2 regions of the Hyphomonas sediminis genome follow, and region 2 is predicted to be linked to the other one. Evidence: predicted binding sites of a transcription regulator. Region 2 holds the regulator's gene; the other holds the start of a gene.
The links. Region 2 encodes HrcA, which represses chaperone genes, less so after heat shock. Its sites were predicted from a motif close to GTTAGCANTCNNCNNNGNNGANTGCTAAC; they were not measured.

Region 1: a site for HrcA is predicted at 3,081-3,109, ahead of groES (co-chaperone GroES). Genes of this name have one in related genera too.

The regions. Positions count from the first base shown of each region.
Region 1 covers NZ_JAIEZP010000001.1:2,599,371-2,604,949, forward strand. Annotated here, with positions in the region: gene K1X12_RS12800 (cupin domain-containing protein) at 1-437, opposite strand, end outside; gene K1X12_RS12805 (CaiB/BaiF CoA transferase family protein) at 449-1,651, opposite strand; gene K1X12_RS12810 (GGDEF domain-containing protein) at 1,731-2,618, opposite strand; gene groES (co-chaperone GroES) at 3,193-3,483, shown strand; gene groL (chaperonin GroEL) at 3,536-5,179, shown strand; gene K1X12_RS12825 (acyl-CoA synthetase) at 5,315-5,579, shown strand, end outside.
Region 2 covers NZ_JAIEZP010000001.1:995,794-1,001,372, forward strand. Annotated here, with positions in the region: gene dnaK (molecular chaperone DnaK) at 1-45, opposite strand, end outside; gene K1X12_RS05045 (DUF2061 domain-containing protein) at 329-550, shown strand; gene K1X12_RS05050 (NHL repeat-containing protein) at 644-1,555, shown strand; gene K1X12_RS05055 (nucleotide exchange factor GrpE) at 1,574-2,134, opposite strand; gene hrcA (heat-inducible transcriptional repressor HrcA) at 2,134-3,222, opposite strand; gene K1X12_RS05065 (SdpI family protein) at 3,309-4,022, opposite strand; gene K1X12_RS05070 (autorepressor SdpR family transcription factor) at 4,019-4,315, opposite strand; gene K1X12_RS05075 (formate--tetrahydrofolate ligase) at 4,391-5,579, opposite strand, start outside.

The sequences.
Region 1 (5,579 bases), 1.6 Mb from region 2:
TTCGGAGAAGCGTCGGAGTATCGGCTCGGGTGCAGATGCATGTCGATGTCGGAGTATCCGCACGCGTCCTTGTCATCCCGCGATCCGGCGATGAGCAGCTTTGCCGGGGCATCACTTTCATTGATGAAGTGGTGCCCGTTCCGGCTGCCCGCAGGAAATCCCGCACAATCGCCCGCCCGCATAAGCTCGCGCCCTTCATCGGTGACCATAACGACCTCACCTTCGAGCACCCAGACGAACTCGTCCTCATGCGTGTGCCAATGGCGCTGTGAAGACCATACGCCAGGGTCCAGCGTGAGTAGATTTACACCAAATTGAGTAAGCCCTGCGGCATTACCCAAGGCGCGCCAATGGCGGTCCCTGCAAGGTTCTCCATAGGGGGCAGGATAACGCGTGCCTTTGCCTTCGGGGACCGTCGAGATGTCGATTTTCGGCATGGCTTGCCCTCCTAAACGATGCCACTCGCGCGAAGCTTGGCAATTTGGTCCGGCGTCAAATCCAGCAGCTCCGTGAGCACCTCTTCAGTGTGCTGACCGATCTCCTCCGGCCCCGCCCAGCGAACACGCCCCGGCGTCGCGGAAAGCTTCGGAAACACATTCTGTTGGCGAATGCCAGGCCACTTCTCGCTCGGCACTTCAGTAAGCGAATCCCTCGCCGCATAGTGTGGATCAGACAGCATATCGGCTGCGCGATAGACCTTCCCGACCGGCACACCGTTTTCGATCATGATGCGCTCGATTTCGTCGATCGTGTAGGCGCTCGCCCATTTCTGGATCAGATCGTCAAGCTGCGCCTGATTTTTCCCGCGCGCGACATGTGTCTTGTAATCGGGATGATCCTTCAGGTCTGGCTGGCCAATCGCAGCACAGAGCCGGGCAAACACCGTATCCTGATTGGCGGCAATGATGACCATGCCGTCGCTGCCTTCATAGATGTTCGACGGCGCGATATTTGGAAGGATCGAGCCGGAGCGCTCTCTTGTGTAGCCTTCAAACTGATACTCGGGGACGAGCGCCTCCATTACCCCGAGTACGGACTCATAGATGGTCGCATCAATCATCTGGCCTTCACCCGTTTTCTCGCGGTGATGCAACGCCGCCAGCGCGCCAACGGCCGCGAAGATGCCCGCCAGGCTGTCACCCAGTGAGATGCCCGCGCGTGAGGGGCGCCGGTCCGCCTCGCCCATGACATACCGCAGGCCGCCCAATGCTTCACCTACAGAAGCGTATCCAGCGCGCGATGCGTAAGGCCCGGTCTGGCCATAGCCCGACACTCGGATCATGATCAGCCGCGGATTGATCTTGCGCAGCTCGTCATATCCGAGGCCCCATTTTTCGAGCGTTCCCGGCCTGAAATTCTCAAGCAGGAAATCGGCCTGCGCGACGAGTTGTTTCAGAATTTCCTGACCTTGTTTCTCGCGCAGATTTGCGGTCACACAGCGCTTGCCGCGCGCGACGACGGACCACCACAAGGGAAAGCCCTCCCGCCCCCAATCGCGGAGTGGATCGCCCTGGCCGGGCGGCTCGACCTTGATTACGTCGGCGCCCATATCGGCAAAGATCTGACCACAGAACGGGCCGGCAATCAGCTGCCCAAGTTCAATGACGCGTAGATCGGTCAGCGGACCGGTGCGCGGAAGCGGCGATGACATGGATTTCCTCCGGAATGCGCCTCTGTTCCCAATCAGGAAAACAGCCTGGCAGCAAGCCGGAGATCAGGTAGACCTTGCGTCAGCGAACCCCGATGCGGCGGCGGGCGGGCTCACCGGACCCATCATTTGCGGGAGGCGGCGGAACCGGCTTCTCATTCAGCACCTTCCCGCGGCTGCCAATCCGGCGACGGATTGGAAGTGTCGTCACGACGGGCGGAACCACGCCTTCAGGCACTTCTCGGCAGATGACCTGATTGCGGCCTGATCGCTTCACTTCATACAGCGCGCCATCCGCACATTCGATGGCGGCGTCCAGCGACGTTTCCGGGCTCATCATGCAGAAGCCGAAGCTTGCAGTTACGGAAACATCCTTGTCATTGACGTCAATGGCGGTGTCTTCAATCCGCCGGCGTAACCGCTCGCAAACCGAAGCCGCCTGCTCCTCGGAAACGCCACTCAGCAGCACCACGAATTCTTCGCCACCCCAGCGGCCAAGGCGATCAAACGGGCCGCGCAGCTCCGAATGGGCGATTGCTGCGATTTCACGAAGCACAAGATCTCCACCGGCGTGCCCATAGAGATCATTCACTTCCTTGAAGTGATCGAGGTCTATCAACACGACAGCGGCGCTCTGCTTTGTGCGGCGCATACGGGCGCGCTCTTCCTCGGCGGCGTGAATGAAAAAGCGCCGATTCAGCAAGCCCGTCAGCGCATCCGTCCAAGCCATCTCTTCGAGCCGGCGCTGATAGGAGCGCATGTGAAAGTCATGCAGCGACGCAATGATAGCCGTTGGCACCGCCACGCAGCCCGACACAAACAGGTTTAACCGGACATAGGACCCGATATCTGTCGGCAGGCCGAGCTTGAAGAAAAACAGCGAGACCGTAAACGACAGCGAAAGCGCCGTGCACGCGACAAGCATGAAAAAGTTCAGCGCGCTCCAGATCTCACTGCGTGCAGTCGTCATTTGCCCGGCTCCTCCTGGCGGCTGATCGCATGTGTTTAACTCAGGAGTTTTGATTTCCGCCTTGCGCGTGCGTTTCAGTTATCGATTGCAATGCAAGGCTGCGTTTACCAAAACCGCCTCAATGCGGTTCTGTCCTGCCACCTGAAGATCGCCTTCCGCCAAGCCTCGGCCGTCAAAAGAAAGATAGAATCCGAACGATCGCCCGCCACGCTCAACCTAACGGTGCTGGCAGCATCACACCTCCCTCACCTCCCGCAACCCCGCCGCCGAGCGTTCAGGCAAACGCCAAATATGGCGGCAGCAACAGTCAAAAAATTCCAAGCCCGGATATTTCTTTCCCAAGGGAATTCAATGTACTGCGGTCGAATTTGACAGTCTTACGCTCTCCATGACGCCACTTCAAAAAACGTTCACCGTGTCCCCGTTGACGCCGCAGGGACTATTCCCTATCTCCGGCACGTCGTTAGCAGTCGGCTCGGGTGAGTGCTAACTGATGCGCGCTTCATGCGGCGCGACGGCCCGTCCGTCACTTTATCCAGTCCCGAGGAAGCTTTTGATCCAAGAGGCAGTGAACATGAAACTTCGTCCCCTGCATGACCGCGTTGTCGTGCGCCGCATCAAGGAAGAAGAGAAAACCAAGGGCGGGATCATCATCCCCGACAACGCCAAGGAAAAGCCGCAGGAAGGCATCGTTGTCGCTGTTGGCAACGGCGCTATCGGCGATGATAACGAGCGCGTTCCGCTCGACGTCAAAAAAGGCGACCGCGTTCTGTTCGGCAAATGGTCCGGCACCGAAGTGAAGATCGACGGTGAAGACCTGCTGATCATGAAAGAAAGCGACATCATGGGCGTTCTGGACAAGTAAGTCCGCCGCTCTCGCTCTCTGACCCCAAGACACATACCAAGAGGTAACTCCTATGGCTGCTAAACACGTCGTATTCGGCGCTGATGCCCGCGAGAAAATGCTCCGCGGCGTCGACATTCTCGCCAACGCTGTGAAAGTGACGCTCGGCCCGAAAGGCCGTAACGTTGTCATCGAAAAATCCTTCGGCGCTCCGCGCACCACCAAAGACGGCGTGACCGTCGCGAAGGAAATCGAGCTGGAAGACAAGCTCGAGAACATGGGCGCCCAGATGCTGCGCGAAGTGGCATCGAAAGCCAACGACACCGCTGGCGACGGCACCACCACTGCTACGGTTCTCGCTCAGGCCATCGTGCGCGAAGGCATGAAGCGCGTTGCCGCTGGCATGAACCCGATGGACCTGAAGCGCGGCATCGACAAAGCCGTTGCAGAAGTCATCAGCGACCTGAAGCATCACTCCAAGAAGGTGAAAACCAACGAAGAGATCGCTCAGGTCGGCACCATCTCCGCCAACGGCGAGACCGAAATCGGCGCGATGATCGCTGAAGCTATGGCGAAAGTCGGCAACGAAGGCGTGATCACGGTTGAGGAAGCAAAAGCCCTCGAAACCGAACTCGACGTCGTTGAAGGCATGCAGTTCGATCGCGGCTACCTGTCGCCCTACTTCATCACCAACGCTGACAAGATGACCGTTGAGCTCGAAGATGCAGTGATCCTGCTTCACGAGTCGAAACTGTCGAGCCTGCAGCCGCTCCTCCCGATCCTCGAAGCTGTTGTTCAGTCGCAAAAGCCGCTGCTCATCATCGCTGAAGACGTGGACGGCGAAGCACTCGCAACCCTCGTGGTCAACAAGCTGCGTGGCGGCCTGAAAATCGCTGCTGTCAAAGCTCCGGGCTTCGGCGACCGCCGCAAAGCCATGCTGCAGGACATCGCAGTTCTCACCGGCGGCCAGGTGATCTCCGAAGACCTCGGCATCAAGCTCGAGAACGTCGGCATGGAAATGCTCGGCCGCTCGAAGCGCGTCTCCATCGACAAGGACAACACAACCATCGTCGACGGCGCCGGCAAGAAGAAAGACATCGAAGCTCGCGTTTCCCAGATCCGCAAGCAGATCGAAGACACCTCTTCCGACTATGACCGTGAGAAGCTCCAAGAGCGTCTCGCAAAGCTGGCTGGCGGCGTTGCCGTGATCAAAGTCGGCGGCGCAACCGAAGTCGAAGTGAAAGAGCGTAAAGACCGCGTCGACGACGCCCTGAACGCAACCCGCGCTGCTGTCGAAGAAGGCATCGTCCCCGGTGGCGGCACGGCCCTGCTCCGCGCTTCGCGCCACATCGACGTTGTCGGCGCTAACGACGACGAAAAAGCCGGCATCGACATCGTTCGCAAGGCTCTGGAAGCACCGCTCCGCCAGATCTCCGAGAACGCAGGCGTCGAAGGCTCGGTGGTCGTCAATACGATCGTCAGCAACAAGTCGCGCTCCTACGGCTTTAACGCCCAGACCGAAGAGTACGGCGATCTCGTCCAAATGGGCGTCATCGACCCGGCGAAGGTTGTCCGCTCGGCTCTGCAGAACGCTGCTTCGGTGGCTGGCCTGCTGATCACGACGGAAGCCGGCATTGCCGAAGCTCCGAAGAAAGACGCTCCGGCTGGCGGCGGCATGCCCGGCGGCATGGGTGGTATGGGCGGCATGGACTTCTAAGTCCGGCCCAACCATCACCTGCATGACCAGACAGCCCTCCGGATCGCTCCGGAGGGCTGTTTACTTTGGGTCACGATTGCAGCCGTGCCCACACCTACGTAGCATCGCGAAAAAGAATGCTGCGGAGGAAAACGGATGGACTGGAATTTCGGCGACATGCTCGATGCCGTTGGCGCGGCGCTCGGCCCTGAGGATCTCGCGCTGGCGCATGGTGACCGGCGTATCTACTGGCCTGAATTCACGGCGCGCTCGAACAGGCTTGCCAGGGCGCTGCTCAGCCTGGGCGCGGTACGTGGCGACAAGGCCGGCTTCTACATGCGCAACCAGCCCGAATACATGGAAGCAATGGCGGCCACCTTCAAAGCCAGCCTGTCGCCCGTGAACGTCAATTACCGCTATC
Region 2 (5,579 bases):
GCACGAGTTGGTGGTGCCAAGGTCGATGCCGATGATTTTGCTCATGTGTTACTCTCTCTTTCGTCAGCCGCCACTGGCTTCATTTGGGTTCGGTCTGCTCAGCAGCCCCGTGCCGCCAATGGCTCTTCAAGGTTTGATTTTCGAGCAGCGAGTTGGGCGTTTAAATCCGCTCGCTTCTTTCGCCTCGATATGGGGAACTGTAGGTCAGGCTCAAGAGGGCGTGACAGAAATGGCCATAGGCGGGCTCTATGACGCGCACAACCCGTATCAATTTGAAAATGGTTCTCAAAATGGCCATATAGAGGGCCTGACAACAAGGTTTGCGCTCATGCCCCGGCCCGCCCTCAAGACACTGACTTACAGCGCGATGCACTTCTGCGTCGCCATAAGTGTCGCCTTTGTGCTGACCGGCAGCTGGAAGGCCGCGCTGGCGATCGGCATGATCGAGCCGCTGATCCAGACGGTGGCCTATGCGCTGCATGAGCGGGTGTGGGAACGGCTGGGAATGGCGCGGGCGCCTGCAGCGGCGGAGCCTGCGCAGACCGCCTGACCTGTCGCAAACGCATGAGAAAAGCCCGGATTTTATCTGGTCAGCCCTGGAACGCTGGGGCATGGTCCGGCCCAGATAATCGGGGAGGATTTCATGCGTTTCCAGGCTTTTGCTGCAGCCTCAGTGCTCATTCTGGCGGGGTGTTCTGCCGGCGCGCCGCCGACAGAGGAGGCCGGTGCAGTTGAGGTGGCCGCCGCGGCGAACGCTGCAGGTGAAGGCATGACGGCGGCAGCAACGGCGCCGCGGCTGGAACAGCTCTGGGTGCAGGAAGGCTTCGAGCAGCCCGAAGGCGCCGCGATTGGTCCGGAAGGAAACTATTTCATTTCCAATGTGGCGGGCGAAAGCTCTGCCAGGGATGGCAACGGGTACATCTCAAAACTCGCGCCCGATGGCGCGGTGCTGATGCTGCGCTGGGCCGAAGGGCTGGACGCGCCCAAGGGCATGACCGTGCTGGGCGATACGCTTTACGTCGCTGACCTCGACCGCGTGGTGATGTTCGACGTGCATGACGGGACGGAGCGCGGCGCTGTCAGCGTCGAGGGTGCCAAATTTCTCAACGACATGACGGTCTGGAACGGCGATGTGCTGGTTTCCGATTCCGGCACGGCCTCGATCCACGAGATTACTCCGGATGGCGCTGAGCTGCTGGGTGCTTCTGCCGATTGGGACCGCATCAACGGCCTGCTGGGGGATGGGGACCGGCTGCTGATCGCAACGATGACCGCAGGAAACCTGATCGACCTGCGCAGCGCCGATTCCGAAGACATTATCGCGAGTGGCATGATCAATGCCGATGGCATCGGCCTGGTGCCTGGCGGCGGGTATCTGGTCTCCAGCTGGCCGGGGCAGATCCATTATGTCAGCGAAGAGGGGCAGGTAACGACGCTGCTCGACACCGAGGCGGAAGGCGTTCTGCAGAACGACCTCTCCGTGTTCGGCGATGTGGTGATCGTGCCGAACATGCTGCCGGGAACAGTTACGGCGTGGCGGGTGGCGCGGGACTAAGCCCGCACTGTCATCGCATCAGTTCGCCGGGCCGGTGCTGACGGCGACCATGGCGGCGCGCAGGGTGCGTTCGCCAATGCGCCAGCCGGGCTGGAATAGCTGGGCGATGGTGCCGGAGGGTTGGGGCGAGGGGATCTGCGCCACGGCCTGATGCACGTTCGGATCGAAGGCGGCGCCGGGATCAGCGGCAATCGGCGCAACGCCGTGACGGCCAAGCACGGTGTGCAGTTCCTTCGCCGTCATTTCGATACCCCCGAGCAGGTTCTTGCCAGCGTCTGTGAGGCTTTCGCGTTCGCTTTCGGGCAGGGCTTCGAGGGCGCGGGCGAGGTTGTCGGCCACGCTGAGCAGGTCACCTGCAAACTTCTCGATCGCGTAGACGCGCGCTTCGCTGACCTGCCGGTCGGCGCGCTTGCGGGTGTTGTCCAGATCGGCCAGCAGGCGGAGGATCTGGCCATTCATTTCCGCCTTTTCCGCTTCCAGCTTCAGGATCGTTTCTTCCGGCGCTACAGACGCGTCTGTTTCCGGCGTCTGGGCGGCGTCGATTTCAGCGGTTTCGCCCGGTTTGTTTTCGTCGCTCATCATTTCCCATCCTTTCCGCGCCGGGAGGAGAGGATTTCCCCCACCACCTTGGCGGTATAATCAACCATCGGGATCACCCGGGCGTAGTTCAGCCGCGTTGGGCCAATCACGCCGAGGGCGCCGATCACCTGTTTCGTGCCGCCCATATAGGGTGCCACAATGACACTTGAACCAGAGAGCGGGAAAAGCCTGTTCTCCGACCCGATGAACAGGCGAATGCCGCCCGCTTCGCGCGTTGTATCGAGAATATCAAGCAGGCTTTGCTGGCGTTCCAGCTCGTTGAACAATTGCCGCACCCGGTCGAGGTCGTTGGCGGCCTTGGCGTCTTCCAGCAGGTTGGCGCGTCCGCGCACGATCAGGCTGCGGCCCCGGCCGGGGGCTTCGCCACCCCATTCGGCAAGGCCGGCCTCGACCAGCGAGGCGGTGGCCGCATCCAGCTGGGCGCGGCGTTCCTGCAATTCGGCGCGCACTTCGCTGGACGCTTCGGCCAGCGTGCGGCCCTTGAGCCGCGTGGAGAGATAGTTGCCCGCTTCGATCAGCGAGGTGGCGGGCAGGCCTTCGGGCACTCGGATGACGCGGTTTTCCACGTCGCCGTCATCGGTCACCAGGATGCAGAGCGCGTCGCCTCCGGCCAGAGGCACGAATTCGACATGGCGCACGGCCGCGTCGCGGGTGGGCGAGGCAACAAGGCCTGCGCCGCCGGCGAGGCCGGAGAGAATGTCGGAGGCTTCGCCCAGAACTGCTTCGAGATCGGTTCCAGCCGAGCTGAGCCGATCATCGATCAGTTTCTTGTCGTCGCGTGAGGGGTCGCCATACTCAAGGAAGCCATCGACGAAGAGACGCAGGCCCCGGTGGGTGGGGGCGCGGCCCGCTGAGATGTGCGGGGCGTCCAGAAGGCCCAGTTCTGTCAGGTCGGCCATGACATTGCGAATGGAGGCCGGGGAGAGGGAAATGCCGCTTTTCGACAACGTGCGCGAGCCGACAGGCTCGCCTGTCGCCAGATAGCCCTCGACGATCTCCCGGAATATGTCCCGCGAGCGCTGGTCGAGGCGCTGCATCAAGCTCTGAATGTCCGACTTCTCCGCCATGTCTCTGGATTAAGGGCGGAATTTGCGCCGTTCAATAGGGCGAGACCTTTCGGCCCCGCCCTTGGAGATTTTGGGGGTGGGCCGCGTCAGATCGTGAGCCCTGTGCCGGCGTCCCGGTCGCTGGCGCCGCGCCAGGCGAAGTAGGAGTAGACCACCGATGCAAGGGCGACGCTGATCACCAGGACGCTGAGCTGCAGGGCCAGCCAGATGCCGCTGAAGACAAAAGCGCCGAGGAGGCCCAAACCGCCTGCCAGCATGAAGAGGGGGCCCGCAAACCGGTGGGTCTTCTCCCAGGCGGTGTCGGACGACAGCGTCCAGGGCGTGCGGATGCCGAACATGAAGCTGGGCCGTGTCTTGGGTAGGTAATTCCCGATCACAATGAACAGCGCGGCGCAGGCGGCAATGATCAGGCGGACGGCCATGCTGGACGGTTCGGCGTCCGCGCCGGATTTCAGCATGCTGACCGAGATGCCGCCCTGCACCAAAACGAGCACGAAAAGGGTGGCGATCCAGGTGGCCAGGTAGGCGCGGCGGCCGGTTTCGATGTTCTGCTTGCGCGGGTCAATCAATGGTACCAGCGCCAGGATCAGGCTGATGAACAGGATCGAGCCGGGCAAGATGGCGAGATAGATCCACGCTTCCGATTTGGCAGCGAACTGATCTGCGCGCCCATCCGGGCCCCAATGGACGGGAACTTCGCCGACTGCGGGCAGGGCGTTCCATGTGTAGAGCGCGGCCCCTGCTGTCAGCAGGAAGGCGATGGCCGATGCGATCAGGCCTGTGCGGATAAAGGGTTTCATTCGGCTGCCTCCTTGATGTCGTCGTCGCCATTGTCCCGGCCGAGAAGGCCGAGCAGGGCGGATGCTGCATCTTCCAGAACGCTGGTGTTCACCCGGTAGAGGATCTGGTTGCCCTGACGCTCTGCTGTGATGAGGTCTGCCTCTTTAAGGACCGCGAGATGCCGGCTCATGGTGGGCCAGCTTGCCTCAAACTCGGCGGCGAGATCCCCGGCAAGGCGCGGGCCTTTGCGGAGCATCGCAAGGATCTGCCGCCGCGCCGGGTGCGCAAGAGCTTTGAAGACGTTGTTTTCCACAGCCGCTAATTAGCAAAATTGCTAATTAGCGGCAATATCTATTTTCGGTTTTTGCTAAATGGCTATTTTGAAGGGCTAGTTCAGCCCTTCAATCTGGCCTTCAGCGTTGAGGTGGATGTGTTCGGCGGCTGGGTGGCGGGGCAGGCCGGGCATGGTCATGATGTCGCCGCAGATGGCGACAACGAAGCCGGCCCCCGCCGCCAGGCGCACTTCGCGCAGGCGCACGACATGGCCCTCCGGCGCGCCAAGCAGGGCAGGGTCTGTCGAGAAGCTATACTGCGTCTTGGCCATGCAGACGGGCAGATGGCCAAAGCCGGCCTTTTCCCAGGCGGCGAGCTGGTTCTTTACGGCGCGCGTGGCCTCTACACGGTCTGCCCGGTAGATGGACTTTGCCACTGTCTCGATCTTTTCCAGCAGAGAGAGATTGTCCGGGTAGAGAGGTTTGAAGGCGGCCGTGCCCTGTTCGATCAGCTGGACAACGCCGCGGGCGAGATCCTCAGTGCCCTCGCCGCCCTCTGCCCAATGCGTGCAGAGAGAGACCGGAACGGCGAGCTTTTCGCAATATGCCTGAAGGGCGTGGACTTCGCCTTCTGTATCCGTGTTGAAGCGGTTGATGCCCACGATGACGGGCAGGCCATAGCTGCGCAGATTCTCGATATGGCGAGCAAGGTTAGCAAGGCCCTTTTCGAGCGCCTCATAGCTGACCTTGCCGAGTTCGTCCTTGGCCAGGCCGCCATGCATCTTCAGGGCACGGATCGTGGCAACCAGGACGACGGCATCGGGCGCAAGGCCCGCCTGGCGGCATTTGATGTCCAGGAATTTCTCTGCGCCAAGGTCTGCGCCGAAGCCGGCTTCGGTGACGACATAATCCGACATTTTCAGCGCCGAGGCCGTGGCGATGACGGAGTTGCAGCCATGAGCGATGTTGGCGAAAGGGCCGCCATGCACGAGGCAGGGGTTGTTTTCCAGCGTCTGGACAAGGTTTGGCAGCATCGCGTCGCGCAGGAGGGCCATCATGGCGCCGGTGGCTTTGATGTCAGCAGCGGTGACGGCAACCTTTTCGCGCGTATAGCCGACGATGATGCGGGAGAGGCGGGCTTCCAGATCCTCAGCATCGGCGGCGAGGCAGAGGATGGCCATGACCTCGGAGGCGACGGTGATGTCGAAGCCGGTTTCCGACGGAGATCCATTACCGGGGCCGCCGAGGCCGGAGACGATATTCCTCAGGCTACGGTCGTTCATGTCCATGACGCGGCGCCAGCTG